One region of the Streptomyces sp. NPDC048057 genome, then DNA from elsewhere that is predicted to be linked to it. Evidence: riboswitches for the same ligand, from Rfam matches in the RefSeq annotation. Region 1 holds a riboswitch; each other region holds the start of a gene.
What was found. A riboswitch is a leader RNA that binds a small molecule or an ion and turns the genes downstream of it on or off. The one in region 1 is predicted to bind cobalamin.
Positions count from the first base shown of each region.

Region 2: it holds a riboswitch for cobalamin, as region 1 does, so the genes downstream of both, AB0E05_RS15925 (iron ABC transporter permease) here and AB0E05_RS12460 (ABC transporter substrate-binding protein) in region 1, are expected to answer to the same signal.
Region 3: it holds a riboswitch for cobalamin, as region 1 does, so the genes downstream of both, metE (5-methyltetrahydropteroyltriglutamate--homocysteine S-methyltransferase) here and AB0E05_RS12460 (ABC transporter substrate-binding protein) in region 1, are expected to answer to the same signal.
Region 4: it holds a riboswitch for cobalamin, as region 1 does, so the genes downstream of both, AB0E05_RS07900 (cobalamin biosynthesis protein) here and AB0E05_RS12460 (ABC transporter substrate-binding protein) in region 1, are expected to answer to the same signal.

Region 1 covers NZ_JBEZNF010000009.1:76,331-80,755, reverse strand. Annotated here, with positions in the region: gene AB0E05_RS12465 (iron ABC transporter permease) at 1-875, opposite strand, end outside; gene AB0E05_RS12460 (ABC transporter substrate-binding protein) at 998-1,999, opposite strand; cobalamin riboswitch at 2,037-2,182, opposite strand; gene AB0E05_RS12455 (M67 family metallopeptidase) at 2,228-2,650, opposite strand; gene AB0E05_RS12450 (amino acid permease) at 2,741-4,198, opposite strand.
Region 2 covers NZ_JBEZNF010000012.1:54,688-59,112, reverse strand. Annotated here, with positions in the region: gene AB0E05_RS15945 (alpha/beta hydrolase) at 90-1,427, shown strand; gene AB0E05_RS15940 (inositol monophosphatase family protein) at 1,458-2,249, shown strand; partial or broken gene AB0E05_RS15935 (beta-ketoacyl synthase N-terminal-like domain-containing protein) at 2,263-2,493, shown strand; partial or broken gene AB0E05_RS15930 (hypothetical protein) at 2,609-2,728, shown strand; cobalamin riboswitch at 2,789-2,936, shown strand; gene AB0E05_RS15925 (iron ABC transporter permease) at 3,027-4,151, shown strand; gene AB0E05_RS15920 (ABC transporter ATP-binding protein) at 4,148-4,425, shown strand, end outside.
Region 3 covers NZ_JBEZNF010000034.1:40,666-45,090, forward strand. Annotated here, with positions in the region: gene AB0E05_RS31400 (cytochrome P450) at 1-947, shown strand, start outside; gene metE (5-methyltetrahydropteroyltriglutamate--homocysteine S-methyltransferase) at 944-3,256, opposite strand; cobalamin riboswitch at 3,433-3,586, opposite strand; gene AB0E05_RS31410 (excinuclease ABC subunit UvrA) at 3,775-4,425, opposite strand, start outside.
Region 4 covers NZ_JBEZNF010000005.1:255,206-259,630, forward strand. Annotated here, with positions in the region: gene AB0E05_RS07895 (cobyric acid synthase) at 1-851, opposite strand, end outside; gene AB0E05_RS07900 (cobalamin biosynthesis protein) at 848-1,825, opposite strand; cobalamin riboswitch at 1,972-2,103, opposite strand; gene AB0E05_RS07905 (hypothetical protein) at 2,273-2,500, opposite strand; gene AB0E05_RS07910 (inorganic phosphate transporter) at 2,513-3,826, opposite strand; gene AB0E05_RS07915 (class II aldolase/adducin family protein) at 4,120-4,425, shown strand, end outside.

The DNA of each region.
Region 1 (4,425 bases):
GCGCCGAGGTCGGCGACGACGAGGGCGACCGCTCCGCACAGCGCCGCGACGGGCAGCAGCGCCCGGTGGGCGGCGCCGACGAGGAGGCGGGCGGCGTGCGGGACGATCAGCCCGATGAAGCCGACGGCGCCGCTCGCGGCGACCATGACCGCGGTGACCAGGGAGACGAGGACGAAGACGGCGGCGCGGAAGCGCGCGACGTCGAGGCCGAGCACGGTCGCGCCCTCCTCCCCCACCAGCAGCAGGTCGAGCGGGCGGGCGAGCGCCAGCAGCAGCGGCAGGGCCAGCGCGATGACGAGGGCGGGCAGCCACAGGGTGTCCCAGCGGGCGCTGCCGAGGCCGCCGAGGGACCAGTACAGGGCTTCGCGGAAGTGCTCGGGCCGGGAGGAGGAGACGAGCACGAGGGTGGTGAGGGCGCTGAAGACGTAGCTGATGGTGACGCCGGCGAGGACGAGTCGGGTGCCGGTCATCGAGCCGCCGCGGCGCGCCAGCGCGTACACCAGGACCATGGCGGCCAGCGCCCCGACGAAGGCGCCGGCGGGCAGGGCGAGGGTCGTGGTGACGCCGATGCCGAGGGTGAGCACGACGACGGCGCCGGTGGACGCGCCGGAGGAGATCCCGAGCAGGAAGGGGTCGGCGAGCCGGTTGCGCACGAGGGCCTGGAGGACCACGCCGACGACGCCGAGCCCGGCGCCGACGAGGGCGCCGAGCACGACGCGTGGCAGTCGCACGTCGATGACGACGGTCCGCAGGGGGCTGGGCTCCGCGCCGGGCAGCAGCGCGGCGACGACCTCCCCGGGCGGGATGCGTACGGAGCCGAGCGCCAGGGCCGCGACCACGGCGGCGGCCAGCGCCAGCAGCAGGCCGGCCGTCACGGCGCCGAAGCGGAGCCGGGAGGTGGTGGCCGGCTTCGTCCCGACGGCCGCGGTCGGGGTGGCGGCGGCGGGCGAGCCCTGAAGGGGGCCCGCGGTCGCGTCCTGCACGGCCTTCGGACCCGTCACCGGGCGAGCTGCGGGGCCAGCTTGGCGATCGCGTCCGGTGCGCGCACGCCGACGACCGCGTCGGACAGCGGCAGGACGGCGAACTTCTTGTTCTTCACCGCCGGTACGTCCTTCAGCGCCGGGTCCTTCAGCAGGCGCTGCTTCTTCTGCTCGACCGTCGTGGCGCCGTAGTCGTAGATCACGATGACCTCCGGCTTGCGGGCCACGACCTGCTCCCAGCTGGCGTCGCCGAAGCTCTTGTCGATGTCGGAGAAGACGTTGTGCCCGCCGGCGCGGGTGATCAGCTCGTTGCCGATGCCCTTGCCGCCGACGGTGAAGGCGGTCTTGTCGCCGCTGTCGTAGACGAAGACGGGCACGGGGGCGGTCTTGGCCTTCGCGCGGTCGGCCTCGGTCCTGGCGACCGTGGCGCGGGCTCCGGCTATCCACTTCTGTGCGCGGTCGCCGACGCCGAAGGTGCGGGCGACCTCGTCGACCTCGCGGTACACGTCGTCCATGCTGGTGCGCTGCCTGGTGCAGTACTCCAGGTTCAGCCGGGTCTCGATGCCCGCCTTCTTCAGGTCCTCGCGGGTGCGGCCGTCCTTGGCGTCGAAGGCGCTGCCGTAACCGCCGTACACGAAGTCCGGGTTGAGGGAGAGCAGCTTCTCCTTGGACGGGTACTCCTTGGCGGCCACCGGGATCGACTCGTACGCCTCGCGGTAGCGCGGCAGGACCTGGTCGTCGAGGAAGGCGGTGCCGACGAGGGACTTCTCCAGGCCCAGCTCCAGCATGATCTCGGTGACGTGCTGGTTCATGGTGACGGCCCGCTTCGGGGGCGCCTGGTAGGTCGTCTTCACGCCGCAGTTGTCGACGGTGTACGGGAATCCGGCGACGGGCGCGCGCCCGGCCTTGGGGTCGGGGCTCGGGTGGGTCGAGCAGGCCGTGGCCGTGAGGGCGAGCGGGAGCAGGGCGGTGGCGGCGACGAACGCGCGACGGCGGGTCGACCGGGGCTGCCGGGACATGCGTGGTCCTCCTCCGGGGATTTCCACGTCCCCTGGGTGTGGGAGAAGGGCGGCGGGTCAGTTCCTGACTGACGGCGGCGCACCGCGCGCAAGGCGTGGTGAACCGTTTCGCTCACAGTGGCGGGACCGCGCCGGACTCGCACCGGCTTCCTGGGGCCCACCGCCCGTGTTCTGTTGTCGAGTCCTAGAGATACGTCGAGAGGCGCCTCGGCGTCCAGGAGTTCCGGATCAGTATGCGGGTACGACCTGGATCTCCTCCTCGGTGATCTCCCCGTCCACGATCCGGAACGAGCGGAACTGGAACGGCCCCGCGTCGTCGGTGTCCGCGGTGGAGACGAGGACGTAGTGCGCGCCCGGCTCGCTGGCGTAGCTGACGTCGGTGCGGGAGGGGTACGCCTCGGTCGCGGTGTGCGAGTGATAGACGATCACCGGCTCCTCGTCCCGGTCGTCCATCTCGCGGTAGAGCTTCAGCAGGTCGGCCGAGTCGAACTCGTAGAAGGTGGGCGAACGGGCCGCGTTCAACATGGGGATGAAGCGCTCGGGCCGCCCGCTGCCCTCGGGGCCCGCGACCACGCCGCACGCCTCGTCGGGGTGGTCGGCACGGGCGTGCGCGACGATCCGGTCGTACAGGTCCTGGGTGAGGGTCAGCATGTCGATCAGGATATGCGTCCGTCCGCATGACGGAAGGGCCGGTCCGCACCCCGTCGGGTGCGGACCGGCCCCTGTCCACATCGTGGACGGTCAGCCGTCCTGCTTGGCCCGCTCGCGCCTGACGAAGGCCGCGCCCTGCGGGTTCTTCGCCCGCAGCACCAGATACGACACCCCCAGCACCAGCGCCCACACCGGCGCCGCGTACAGGGAGATCCGGGCGTCCTCGTCGATGCCCATCAGCACGATCACCATGCCGATGAAGGCGAGGGCGAACCAGCTCGTCCAGGGCGCTCCGGGGGCCTTGAAGGGGGAGGCCGGCGCCTCGCCCCTGGCCACCTTGGACCGGTAGACGATGTGGCTGACCAGGATCATCACCCAGGCCCACATGCCGGAGATGGTCGCGAAGGAGACGATCTTGTGGAAGGCGTCGCCGGGCCACTGGTAGTTGATCCACACGCCGATCAGCATCAGACCGGCGGAGAAGGTCGTCCCGATCAGCGGGGTGCCGCGGCTGGTGAGCTTGGTGAAGGCCTTCGGGCCCTGGCTGTTGAGCGCCAGGTCGCGCAGCATCCGGCCGGTGGAGTACATCCCGGAGTTGCAGGACGACAGCGCCGCGGTGAGCACCACGAAGTTCACGATGCCGGCGCCGACCTGGAGGCCCATCTGGTCGAAGGCGGCGACGAACGGCGAGACCCCGGGCTCGAAGGTGGTCCAGGAGACCACCGACAGGATCATGATCAGCGCACCGACGTAGAAGACGGCGATGCGCCACGGCACGGTGTTGATCGCCTTGGGCAGGTTCTTCTCCGGGTCCTTGGACTCGCCGGCGGTGACGCCGACCAGCTCGACCGCGAGGAAGGCGAACATCACGATCTGGAGGGTCATCAGGGTGCCGCCGATGCCCTTGGGGAAGAAGCCGCCGTCCTCCCACAGCAGGGTGACGGAGGCGGTGTCGCCGGCGTCGGAGAAGCCGAGGGTGAGGATGCCGGCGCAGATCAGGATCATGCCGACGATGGCGGTGACCTTGATCATGGAGAACCAGAACTCTATTTCCCCGAAGAGCTTCACGGAGATCAGGTTCGCCAGGTAGAGCACGATCGTGAAGGCGAGGGCCGAGATCCACTGCGGGATGTCGAACCAGTACGTCATGTACTCGGCGGCGGCGGTGACCTCGGTCATTCCGGTCACGACCCAGAACAGCCAGTACGTCCAGCCGGTGGCGAAGCCCGCGAAGGGGCCGACGAACTCGCGCGCGTACTCGGAGAAGGACCCCGAGACCGGGCGGTACATCAGCAGTTCGCCGAGCGCCCGCATGATGAAGAAGATGACCACGCCCGCGATGGCGTAGGCGAGGATGAGGCTGGGCCCGGCCTTGGAGATGCCCTTGCCGGCGCCGAGGAAGAGGCCGGTGCCGATGGCACCGCCGATGGCGATCATCTGGATCTGTCGGGCCCCGAGTCCGCGGTGGTAACCCTGGTCCTCGGCGGCGGTTCCCTGCGGCGGTCCGCTCTGCCCGTCGTGCTTGTCGTCGATCTGCACCGACGTCATGTGGTGCGCCCTTTCTCCATGCCGATCCGCGTCGCCCGCCCCCCGGCGTGCGGCTGCGGACCAGTTCCTGATCCCCCCGGATGTGGATGGAGTGCCACCGGCGATCCGCCGGTCCAAGCGCCACCGGGGGCATGGGTGGCGCCCCTGGCGGTCGTGAAGATCTATCACGGTGTTGACGAGGATCGAACGGGCCGATTGTGGCGCACCGCACAGCGAGAACCGGACAA
Region 2 (4,425 bases), on a different contig from region 1:
GCTTCCTGACAACTCTCTGACGGGTCGACATGACCATGGCGGGGTCGACGGTGACCAGGGCGTCGACGGAGAGAACAGGAACCCTCAGCGTGGCCAACCAGACACCGGACCCGAACGCCCCGCGCGGACACGGACGACCCCGGCGCCGTGCCTTCCGTGCGTTCGCCGCCGTGGGCGCGGCAGTCGTCTCGACGTGCCTCCTTGCCCCGTCCGCCCCACCTGCCGTCGCCGTCGAGCAGGCACCGGCCGACCGAGTGCCCGCCGTGCCCCGCGGCGCGGTGGTCAGGGCGACGTACGACCTCGGCGACACCGCCTTCGCGCCCAAGGTGCCCTTCCAGGGGCGGAACGAACTCGCCGCGGTGGTGCACCACCCGCGTGACCTGTCCCGGGGCGGTCATCCGCTGATCGTGATGCAGCACGGCCAGTGGACGACGTGCGCCGACCGACCGGCCCGGAACCGGTTGGCCGCGGCGAAACGCGCACGGGACGCCGCGCTGGCGGCCGGCGACGAGGCCGAAGCCGCCCGCCAGGAGAAGATCATCGAGGCGGCAGCGGAGGAACTGCTCGCCTGGCCGTGCCGCCCGGGCGTACCACCCCTGCCGAGCAGCGCGGGCTACGACTACCTCGCGCAGGAGCTGGCCGGGCGCGGCTTCATCGTCGTCTCCACGGGCGTGAACGGCATCAACGCGACCAGCTCCGGCCAGGCCGACACCGTCTACGAAGCACGCGCCGAGCTGATCGACCGACACCTCGCGCTCTGGCGCGACCTGGCCGCCGGCAAGGGCCCGCTCAAGGGCGGCCTCAAGGACACCGCGACCGGCGGCCCGAGCCGTGCCGACTTCCGAGGACGGATCGACTTCCGCCGCGTCGGGACGCTCGGCCACTCCATGGGCGGCGGCGGTGTGTTCCAGCACGCGGCCGACCCGCGGCACCGCAAGTGGCCCGCCGGGGTGCAGATCAAGGCCGTCTTCGCGATCGGACCGACCGCGAACTGGGACAACGAGCCCGTGACCAAGGTCCCGTTCGCCGAGCTGTGGGGCTCCTGCGACCGGGTCAACGCCGGACAGTTCTTCGCCTGGAACAAGGACGCCAACACCGTCCCGATCTACCGCTTCACCCCCAGGGGCGGAAACCACAACTACCCCAACACCCAGTGGTCGCCCTCCAGCGGACAGGTCGACGCCGAGGACGACGCCGTACCCGGGAAGAAGCCCGGACACTGCCTCTCGCAGGACGGCGAGCAGCGCGAGGACCGGCAGTTGGACGAGGCGACGCAGCGCCGGATCACCGTGGAGTACGCCACCGCCTTCTTCCGCCGCCACCTCGGGGGCGACACCACGACCGACGCGCTGCTCACCGGCCGCCGGCAACTGCCCGGCCTGAAGGGCGTGGTCGGCGTCGAGACCAGCAAGGGCCGCACACCGTAGCGCCGCGACCCCGGCGGTACGCTGCACCGCATGATCACTTCAAGCGGGGTCAACGACGACGTCGAGGTCGCCATCGCCGCGGTGCTCGCCGGCGCCGACGTGGTGCGCGACCTGTACGGCCAGCAGCTCGACCGCATCGACAAGGGCGCCGGCGACTTCGCCACCACCGCCGACGTCGCCGGTGAGAAGGCGATCCTCGACGTGATCCGCAGCGCCCGGCCCGAGGACGCCCTGCTCGGCGAGGAGGGCGGCCAACAGGGCGCCGCCGACACCGCCCGCCAGTGGCTGGTGGACCCCCTGTGCGGCACCCTGAACTACGCCGTGGGCACCACCGTGGTGGCCGTCAACGTGGCCCTGCGCGGCGGCGCCGCCGCGGTGGCCGACCCCTTCTCCGGCGAGGTCTTCCACACGGACGGAACGACCGCGCGGGTACGGCACGAGGGCGTCACCGCACCCCTGGAGCCGTCGCCCGTCTCGCGCCTGGTCGACGTCAACCTGGACCCGCCGTTCCCGAGCGCCCCCGGCTTCCGGGCGGTGGAGCTGCTGGCGCGCCCCGAGTTCACCGACCACTTCCGCCCCCGCGTCGTCTCCTCGTCGCTCGCCGTGACCTGGGTGGCCGCCGGGCGGCGCGCCGCGTACGTCACCGACGGCGGCGACCTGTCCGACAGCGTCCACTTCGCGGCCGGCATCGCGCTGTGCCGCGCCGCCGGCTGCGTGGTCACCGGCATCGACGGGGCGCCGCTCGGCTCGACGGGCCGCGGGCTCGTCGTCGCCGCGGACGCCGAGACGCACGAGCTGCTGATGGCGGCCATCGGGGCGTGAGCGCCGGGCCCCGCTGTACGGTCGACGGCTACCCGAGCTGGGGTGTCGAGGTACGGACCCGCAGCAGCGGCTCGTACTGGAGCTCGCCCGGGAGGCGCTGGAGGACGCCGGCCGCCGACCCGGGCGGCTCGCGGGCCGAGGCGCGGGCGTCTTCGTGGGCGCCATGTGGGACGCCTCCGGACCGGTGCTGGCCCGGGCCGGCCAGACCGGCGCGCGCTGCGCCATGACCGGCGCCCACCGCGGGACCGTGGCGCACCGCGTCTCGTACGCCCTGGACCTGCGCGGACCGAGCGTCGTCGTGGACATCCTCCGGCGCCCTGAGGGTCCCCAGCACGACGGGACAGGAAGAGGCCGTCCGGTTGGCACACCGCCGTGCCGGCACCGAACGGGACGGCGTGCAGTACGGGGAACCGCACGGAACCGGAACACCGGTCGGGGACCCGGTCGAGGCCGCAGCGTTCGGCGCGGCAGTGGGCGCAGAACGCACCACCGGGCCCCTCCTCGTGGGGTCGGTGAAGTCGAACATCGGTCACGGCCGCCGAAGTCATTCGGCGCGCCGACGGGTTACGCTTCCTGCGCCCTGTGGGGGAAGTCCGGTTGAAATCCGGCGCTGACCCGCAACGGTGGACGCCGTCCCGGCCCGGGACGGCGTGAGCCCGATCACCCACGGCGGCACACGATCCTGTCAACTCGCCGTGGACTGCGAGAGGATGCCCGGCCCGGTGCTCCGTGCCGCTCCTCCGGGGTGCACGGCCCGAGCCGAAAGAGGCTCCGCTCGTGGCCGTACGCACCGAAGGGACTCCGGCACCCCCACCGACGGAACGCGACGGGCCCCCGCACCCCGGAACGGCGCCGGCGACCGAACGACGGGTGCCGGTGCTCCCCTTACTGTTGGTCCTCGCCCTCGCCCTGCCGCTCTCCGTGGTCTGCGCCGTCGCCATCGGGGCGTCCGGCATCGGCTGGGGCCGGGCCCTGTCCCACCTGTGGGCCGGGCTGACCGGCGGCACCGTCCCCGCCGACCGGGTCGCCGAGTACACCATCGTCTGGGAACTGCGCTTTGCGCGCGCCGTGTTGGCCGCCGTGGTCGGCGCCGGCCTGGCCGCGATCGGCGTCGCGGTCCAGGCCATGGTGCGCAACGCGCTCGCCGACCCCTTCGTCCTCGGCATATCCTCCGGCGCCGCCGTCGGCGCCAACGCCGTCATGATCTTCGGCGCCTTCGCCGCACTCGGCGTCTGGGCCCTGTCCACCGCGGCCTTCGTCTCGGCCCTGCTGGCGATGGCCCTGGTGTACGCGATCGCCGGCAGCGCCGGGGGACTCACCCCCGTCCGACTCGTGCTCACCGGCACCGCCCTGTCCTACGGGTTCACGGCGATCACCACCTTCATGGTCTTCGCCGCCGAACACGGCGAAGCCGCCCGCTCGGCCATGATGTGGCTGCTCGGCAGCCTCGGCGGCGCCGACTGGGCCGCCGTCCCCGTCGCCGCCGGCGCCGTCCTCGCCGGACTCGTCCACCTCGGGCTCTCCGCACGGCGGCTGAACGCCCTCGCCATGGGTGACGAGACCTGCGCCGCGCTCGGCGTCGACCCGGACCGGCTGCGCCGGGAGCTCTTCGTCGTCTGCGCCGCGGTGACCGGCGCGGTGGTCGCGGTCAGCGGTGCCATCGGCTTCGTCGGGCTCATGGTCCCCCACGCCGTACGGATGCTCGTCGGCGCCGACCACCGCAAGGTCCTCCTGCTCGCCCCGCTGACGGGCGCCGTCCTGCTGGTCTGGGTGGACGTCCTGTCCCGGGTGGTGCTCGCCCCCGCCGAGCTCCCGGTGGGCGTGCTGACCGCGGTGATCGGCGTCCCGTGCTTCGTCCTGCTGCTGCGCGGTCGCGGCTATGCGTTCGGAGGCCGCGCATGAACGTCGACATCGACGAGGTGACCGTGACCGTCCACGGGGCGCGCTTGGTCCGGGACGTCTCCCTGCACGCCGACAGCGGCCGGCTGGTCGGCCTCGTCGGCCCCAACGGCAGCGGCAAGTCCACCCTGCTGCGGTGCGCCTACCGTGCGCTGCGCCCGTCCGCCGGCGCCGTCCGGCTGGACGGCGCCGACCTGCACGCCCTCAGCCCGCGCGAGGGGGCGCGGCGCGTGGCCGCACTCCCTCAGGAGACCGTCGGCGAGTTCGACTTCACCGC
Region 3 (4,425 bases), on a different contig from region 1:
GGATCGCCGAGGCCGCCCGGATCACCGCCGAGCGCTGGGCGGGCCACGCCCGCAGCGGGGAGGTCTTCGACGTCGGCGAGGAGATGCGCCGCTTCGCCCTGGACACCATCTGGCGGTCCCTGACCGGACACCCCGTCGACGCGGAGACGGAGCGGACCCTGGGCGAGATGCCCGCGGTGGTGGCCGCGCTGCCGAGCCTGCCGGCCGACGAGGTCTCCGCGAAGGAGGCCGTCGCCGCGGAGCTGGCCAGGATCGACGCCTTGGCGAGCCGGGCCATCGCCGCCGCCCGCGACGGCGACGAAGGACCCGACGGCCCGGGCCTCCTGCACGTCCTGATCGAAGCATCCGCAACCCGCCCCGAGTACACGGACCGGCTGATTCGCGACGAGCTGGTCACCCTGCTCCTCGCCGGCCACGAGACCACGGCCACCACCCTGACCTGGCTCCACCTCCTGTTGGACGAGAACCCGCAGGCCCGGGAGCGGGCGCTGGCCGCGGGCGAAGCGGGCACCCCCGAGCGGCGGCAGGCCGTGCAGGCCCTCGTCCACGAAACGCTGCGGTTCTACCCGTCCGCGTGGATCCTGCCGCGTTGGACGGCGCAGGACGACGTCCTCGCCGGACACGCGATCGAGGCCGGCACCGACGTCCTGGTCTGCCCGTACCTGACGCACCGCGACCCCGACGTGTGGGAAGCGCCCGGGGCGTTCGACCCCGAGCGCTTCACCACCCCCGGGCGGCGCCCCGACCAGTCGGGCAGCTACCTCCCCTTCGGGCTCGGGCCGCGGGCCTGCCTCGGCCTCCAGTTCGCGCTCCGGGAGTCCACCGTCCTCCTGGAACAGCTACTGCCCCTGTACGTCCCGCGCTTCGACGCCGTCCCGAAGGGGGCCGCGTACGGCATCACCGTGCGCCCCGACGGGCCGACGCCCGCCACGCTCGAAGCGTCCTAGCCCAGCTCCGCGCGGACGGTGCGCGCCGCGGCGACGAGGTGTTCCAGGCAGGCCCGGGTCTCGGCCCAACCCCGGGTCTTCAGACCGCAGTCGGGGTTGACCCACAGCCGTCCGGCGGGGATGGCCTCCAGCCCGGTGCGCAGCAGCGCCGCGGCCTCCTCGACGCTCGGCACCCGGGGCGAGTGGATGTCCCAGACGCCGGGGCCGGCCTCCCGCGGATAGCCGTGGGAGGCGAGTTCGCGGGCCACCTGCATGTGGGAGCGGGCGGCTTCCAGGCTGATGACGTCGGCGTCGAGGTCGTCGATGGCCTGGACGACGTCGCCGAACTCGGCGTAGCACATGTGGGTGTGGATCTGGGTGCCGGCGGCGACGCCGCCGGTGGTGAGCCGGAACGCTTCGGTGGCCCAGGCGAGGTAGTCGGGCCGGTCGTCGGCGCGCAGCGGCAGGGTCTCGCGCAGCGCTGGCTCGTCGACCTGGATCACCGACGTCCCCGCCGCCTCCAGGTCCCCGACCTCGTCGCGCAGGGCGAGGGCGACCTGCCGGGCGGTGTCGCCGAGGGGCTGGTCGTCGCGGACGAACGACCAGGCGAGCATGGTGACCGGGCCGGTGAGCATGCCTTTGACGGGGCGGTCGGTGAGCGACTGGGCGTAGGTGGTCCAGCGCACGGTCATCGGCTCGGGGCGGGAGACGTCGCCGGCGAGGATCGGCGGGCGGACGTAGCGGGTGCCGTACGACTGGACCCAGCCGTGCCGGGTGGCGAGGTAGCCGGTGAGCTGCTCGGCGAAGTACTGGACCATGTCGTTGCGTTCGGGTTCGCCGTGCACCAGGACGTCGAGTCCGGTCTTCTCCTGGAAGGCCAGCACCTCGGCGATCTCGGCCCGGATGCGCTGCTCGTAGCCGGCGGTGTCGATCCGGCCGGCCCGCAGGTCCGCGCGGGCCACCCGCAACTCGTCGGTCTGCGGGAACGAGCCGATGGTGGTGGTCGGCAGCAGCGGCAGCCCGAGGCGTTCGCGCTGGGCCGCGGTGCGCTGCGCGTACGGCTGGGAGCGGCGGGCGTCGGCGTCTGTCACCGCGCGGGCGCGGGCGCGTACGGCCGGGTCCCGGGTGACGGGGGAGGCGGCACGGGAGGCGAGGGCGGCCCGGTTGGCGGTGAGTTCCGCGGTGATGGCGTCGGTGCCGCGGGCCAGGCCCTCGGCGAGGGCGACGACCTCGGCGACCTTCTGCCGGGCGAAGGAGAGCCAGCGCAGGATCTGCGGATCGACGTCCCGCTCCAGGGCAGCGTCCAGGGGGACGTGCAGCAGGGAGCAGGAGGCGGCCACGTCGACGCGGTCGGCGAGACCGAGGAGGGTGCCGAGGGCGGCGAGGGACTTCTCCAGGTCGTTCGCCCAGACGTTGCGCCCGTTGACGACGCCGGCGACCAGGCGCTTGCCCGTCAGGCCCCCGACGGCGGCCAGCGCGTCGAGGTTGGCGGCGGCGGACTCGGTGAAGTCCAGGGCGAGCCCGTCGACCGGCGCCGCGGCGAGGACGGGCAGCGCCGCTCCGAGCCGGCCGAAGTAGGAGGCCACCAGCAGCTTCGGACGGTCCGTCAGGGTGCCGAGGAGCCGGTAGGCGCGGCGCGCGGCATTAAGCTCGGCCGGGGTGCGGTCCTGGACGAGCGCGGGCTCGTCGAGCTGGACCCAGGCGGCGCCGGCCGCACGCAGATCGGCGAGGACCTCCGCGTACACCGGCAGGAGCCGGTCCAGCAGGGTCAGCGGATCGAAGTCCGCGGCCACTCCCGGAGCGGGCTTGGCGAGCAGCAGGTAGGTGACGGGCCCGACGAGCACGGGCCGCGGGGTCAGCCCCAGCGCCAGTGCCTCCGTCAGCTCGGCGACCTGCTTGCCCGAGTCGGCGGTGAACACCGTGTCCGGCCCCAGCTCCGGCACCAGGTAGTGGTAATTCGTGTCGAACCACTTGGTCATCTCCAGCGGGGCGACGGCCTGGGTGCCGCGGGCCATCGCGAAGTACCCGTCGAGGGCGTCCGCGGCGACGGCCGTCCGATGGCGCTCGGGTACGGCGCCCACCATGACGGTGGTGTCCAGGACGTGGTCGTAGTACGAGAAGTCACCGGTCGGGACCTCGTCGACGCCGGCCGCCGCCAGCTCCCGCCATGTGTCGCGGCGCAGCTCGGCCGCGGTGGCGTGCAGGGCTCCGGCGGTGACGCGGCCCTTCCAGTAGCCCTCGATCGCCTTCTTCAACTGCCGGCCCCGACCCTGACGGGGGTAGCCGTACACGGTGGCCCGTGCTGCCGCGGCTGCGGACTCGGTGGTCACGGAGATCTCCTTCGCGAGATGAATCCCTGAGGTCCCGGTGACGGGACGGGGGCGCGAAGGGGTGACGGTGCGAAGGGCGCGCGCCGGGGCGCGGTCGTCCTTCGCCGTACACGCCGACCCGCCCACGAGGTCACCGGGAAGACCGCGCGCGGATCGTCCGCGTGCGGGCAACGGGCAGGTCTTCGGACTCGCGGGCACGCCTGCCGGTCTCCCGGCGGGCACCTACTGGCCGTCGCTTCCCAGGTCCTTCGCGGACCCAGTGCGTATGACGGCGGTCGTTCCCGCTCACCGCTGCGGGGCAGTCCCGGATTCCCACCGGGTTCCCTCTTACGACGCGTTCCGTCTGGCGGACGGGGCGAACCAGCTGCACCGGTCACCCTAGCGGGCGGTCGGCCAGCGGCGGCAGGGCGCGTCCGGCATCCGGATGGTGAGGTGGACCACGCCGACCGGGTCGCCCGCGCGCCGGGGGCGGGGCGCCGTCGCGGCCCCGCCCCCTTCCGACCACCGTCCGGTGGAGGTCAGCCGCCGTTGACGTACGTCCGCAGATGGTGCGCGGTCAGGGTGTCGCCCTCGCTGACGAGTTGCCGCGGGGTGCCGGTGAAGACGACCTCCCCGCCGTCGTGGCCGCCGCCCGGTCCGATGTCGACGATCCAGTCGGCGTGGGCCATCACCGCGAGGTGGTGTTCGATCACGATGACCGAGTTGCCGCCGTCCACCAGCCGGTCGAGCAGGGCCAGCAGCTTGTCGACGTCGGCGAGGTGCAGACCGGTGGTCGGTTCGTCGAGGACGTACGTCGACGCCTTCTCCGCCATGTGGATGGCGAGCTTCAGCCGCTGGCGCTCGCCGCCGGAGAGGGTGTTCAGGGGCTGGCCGAGCCGCAGGTAGCCGAGGCCCACGTCGGCGAGCCGGCCGAGGACGGCGTGCGCCTGGCCCGAGGGGAAGAAGTCGTACGCCTCCTTCACCGGCATGTCCAGGACCTCGCTGATGTTCTTGCCGCGCAGCTTGTAGGTGAGGACCTCGGGGGTGTAGCGCTTGCCCTCGCACTTCTCGCAGACGGTGGTGACGCCGGCCATCATCGCCAGGTCGGTGTAGATGAGCCCGGCGCCGTTGCAGGCGGGGCAGGCGCCTTCGGAGTTGGCGCTGAACAGGGCCGCCTTGACGCCGTTGGC
Region 4 (4,425 bases), on a different contig from region 1:
GACATCAGGGGCACGGCGCACACCGCCACCCGCAGCACCTCGTCGCCGACCGGGGGAGCCACCACCGACTCGCGCACCGCGCCGCGCAGCGAGACCCGCAGGCCGTCCTCCTCGTCGATGCCGAGCCCGTGCGCGTACGGCAGGACGCCGTACGAGCGGCGCCCGGTGATCCCTTCGAGCATGTCGAGGCCGGGTCGCAGCAGGCTCACGTCGCCGCGGAACTTGTTGACCAGGTACCCGGCGACCAGGCGCTGGTCCGCCGGGGCGAGCAGGGCCGTGGTGCCGAAGAAGGACGCGAACACGCCGCCGCGGTCGATGTCCCCGACGACGAGCACCGGAAGGTCCGCGGCGCGCGCGACGCCCATGTTCACGATGTCCGTGCGCCGCAGGTTGATCTCCGCCGGGCTGCCCGCGCCCTCGCAGATGACGGCGTCGTACGTGCTGCGCAACTCCTCCAGGCACTCCACGACCGTCGACAGCAGCGCCTCCCGGCCGCCGCCCCCGGCCGGGGTGCCGGAGCCGAAGAAGCCGCGGGCGCTCATCTCGCCCACGGGACGGCCCAGCAGCACCACCTGGCTGGTGCGGTCGCTGCCCGGCTTGAGCAGCACCGGGTTCATCAGCGCGCTCGGCTCCACCCGGGCGGCCTGCGCCTGCATGGCCTGGGCCCGTCCGATCTCGGCGCCGTCGCGCGTCACGTACGAATTGAGGGACATGTTCTGGCCCTTGAACGGGGCCACCTTCACGCCCTGGCGCGCCAGCCAGCGGCAGATCCCCGCGGTGACCACGCTCTTGCCCGCGTCGGACGTCGTACCGGCGACGAGCAGTCCGCCACCGCGTCGCTGACCGGTCATGTGCCCCGCCCCTTCCGAATCCGTGCCGTCACGTGCGTACGGGCCAGCCCGACCAGCAGCCGTGCGGCCACGCTCGTCCCCAGCGCCAACAGTCCGACGCGCCGCGACAGCCGCACCGCGCGCGCCACGTCCTCGACCTCCACCGGGCGGGCGGCGCCGTTCAGAGGCGCCCGGTGCTCCGTCCGGCCGCCGTACGACAGCGTGCCGCCGAGCCGGACCCCGAGCGCGCCCGCGAACGACGCCTCCACGGGGCCCGCGTTCGGGCTCGGATGGCGGTGCGCATCGGCCCGCCAGGCCCGTGCCGCCGCGCGCGGGTCGTCCCCGGCGACCACGGCGAGCACGGCCGTCAGCCGCGCCCCCGGCCAGCCGACGACGTCGTCCAGCCGCGCCGAGGCCCAGCCGAAGCGGCGGTGCCGCGGGGAGCGGTGCCCCACCATCGCGTCGAGGGTGTTCACCGCGCGGAAGCCCACCAGCCCGGGCACCCCGGCGAGTGCGCCCCACACCAGGGCGCCCACCACGGCGTCGGAGGTGTTCTCGGCGACCGACTCCACCACGGCGCGGGCGATCTGCTGCTCGGACAGGGAGTGCGGGTCCCGGCCGCACAGGTGCGGCAGCCGCGCCCGGGCGGCGGCGAGATCGCCGGCCGCCAACGCGTCCCCGACGGTGCGCGCCTCGCGCCCCAGCGACGTGCCCCCGACGACGGCCCAGGTGGCGGCGGCGGTCAGGGCGACGGACGCGGCGGGGTGTCGGCGCGCCCCGCGTGCGGCGAGCGCCACGACGGCGACGGCGCCCCCGGCGCACACGGCGGTGTGCAGCGCGCCCCACCCGCGGTGGTCGCGCCACAGGGTGCGCTCCACGGCGCCCGCGGCCCGGCCGAAGGCGGCGACGGGGTGTCCCCGGCGCGGATCACCGAAGAGCAGGTCACCGAGGATGCCGATGGCGGCGCCGTACGCGAAGACCCGGTCGGCCCGCACGGCTCAGCCGGTCATGGGGCCGCAGGGACGCGCCGGGTGCCCCGCGGGGCGGGTGCGCCCCGGTGTTCTTCCCGGTGCGTGCAGAGCAGGTACGAAGCCGTGGCCGCGCATGTCGCATGTCCTCACTCAGGGTGTCCGCGCCCTGGTTCGACGTGATCGGCGGCGAGAGTTCCTGGCTCCCGGGGAGGGCTCCCCGGTGACAGTGGCGGGACCGCGCCGGATTCGCACCGGACTTCCTCTGCTGCCGCCGTAATGGCCCCGGCAGTCCACCACGGGGCGAGAAGGGCCGTCAACTCGCCCTTGACCGGCGGCACGCCCTTGACCTGCGGCGAAGAAGGGCAAAGGAAAGGTGTGGACAGCCGTGCGCCACGACGGGCCGGGGCGTACGTCCTCGCTGGACGTACGCCCCGGCCCGTCGTGGCGCGGTGATGCGGCCGGATCGGCCGATCAGTCGACGATGAGATAGATGCCGTAGGACACGGCCACCGCGCAGAGCGCGAAGCAGGCGTACGCACCGGTGCGCACCAGCACTCCGGAGCCACCGCCCGAGGCGCCCGCGGTCTGCTCCTGCTTGCTGAGCATCACCACGCCCAGCGAGAAGAGGCCGACGAGGGCGACGGTGGCGACGAGGCTCACGCCGAAGACGGAACCGAGGGCTTCCCAGTCGATTTTCATGTTGCTCTGTCCTTACACCGCAGCCGGGCTGGCCGGGCCGTTCTCCGACGCCGAGACCGTGGAGGAGGCGGCGGAGGAGGCGGAGGCCGGGATGGTCTTCGTGAGGTCGGCGCCGTCCGTGGCGCCCGTGCCGCCGGCCGGCGGCGGGGTGACGGCCGCGATGGCGGTGGTGACGACGCCGGCGGGCTCGTCGGCGCCCTGTGCGGCGACGCCCTCGGCCTGCTCGTCGACGTCGTTGACGTTGGTGTGGTCGACGACCTGGCGGCGGGAGATCACCCAGATCGCGGCGCTGGAGGCGACCAGGAAGACCGCGACCACGGCCACGCCCCAGTCACCCTGCTTGGTCACGAACTCGGAGGCGGCGGCGACCAGCGCGGCGGCCGGCAGGGTCAGACCCCAGGCCACGAACATCCGGGTGGCGGTCGACCAGCGGACCACGCCGCCCTTGCGGCCCAGGCCCGCACCCATGACGGCGCCGGAGCAGGAGTGGGTGGTGGAGAGGGAGAAACCGAGGTTCGAGGAGGCCAGGATGACCGTCGCCGCGCTGGTCTGGGCGGCGAAGCCCTGCTGCGGCTGGAGGTCGGTCAGGCCCTTGCCCATGGTGCGGATGATGCGCCAGCCACCGAGGTACGTGCCGAGGGCGATCGCGACGCCCGCGGAGACGATGACCCACAGCGGGGGGTTCGAGCCGGGGTCGAGCACGTCGCTGGCGACCAGGGCCAGGGTGATGATGCCCATCGTCTTCTGGGCGTCGTTGGTGCCGTGGGCCAGGGAGACCAGGCCGGCCGAGGCGATCTGACCCGCCTTGTAGCCCTTGTCGGTGCCCTTGGCGTCCGTGTTGCGGCCGATCTTGTACGTCAGTCGGGTGGCCAGCATCGCGGCGATACCGGCGACCAGCGGCGCGGCCACGGCCGGGATCAGCACCTTGGTGATGACAGTGCCGCTGTTGACCGCGTCGAAGCCGACGGACGCGACGGTGGCGCCCACCAGGCCGCCCATCAGGGCGTGCGACGAACTGGAGGGCAGACCGACCAGCCAGGTCAGCAGGTTCCAGAGGATGGCGCCGACGAGCGCGGCGAAGATGACTTCTGGGGTGATGCCTGATTCGTCGACTATGCCGCTGGAGATCGTCTTGGCGACCTCCACCGACAGGAACGCGCCGACGAGGTTGAGCACGGCGGACATGGCCACCGCGGTCTTGGGCTTCATGGCGCCGGTCGAGATGGTGGTCGCCATCGCGTTGGCGGTGTCGTGGAAACCGTTCGTGAAATCGAACACGAGAGCTGTCACGATCACAATCGCGAGCAGCAGCGTGATGTGTTCCATTTACCCAGGCAATCTTTGGACGTCAGTGGCTTGCCGAACGTAAGTAACCTGGGTGAACGGAAGGTGAACTGAGGCGGGACTCACGGTGTCTCCAAGCGGTTCTCCTGATTCCGTTTGCGTCTCGTTCGCCGTGCGGACCCCTCCCGCCCGTGCCCTCCCGGCCGCCCGCGGCCCCACACCGCAGGGCGGTCGCCCCGGTGGCGCCGATCTCCCGCCGCTTTCCTGTGACTTTGTGGTGATATGCATCACGGGCCCTCTGGGCGACCGCGACAGCGGCTGACAGGATTCGACGCATGACCGAACGGACGTCCTACGACGAGATCGAACACACCTGGCGCGCCCTGGTGGCCACCGCCTGCCGCAGCGCCGCCGACGGCCTGGTCGTCGGCACGTCCGGCAACGTGTCCGCCCGGGTCGGCCCGCTCGTCCTCGTCACCCCGAGCGGAGTGCCCTACGACCGGCTCACCGACCGTGACGTGGTCGCCGTCGACCTCGAAGGCCGCCAGGTCATCGGCTCCCTCGCCCCCACCAGCGAGCTCTCCCTGCACCTGGCGGTCCACCGGTCCGGCGCCGGCCGCGCCGTGGTCCACACCCACGCC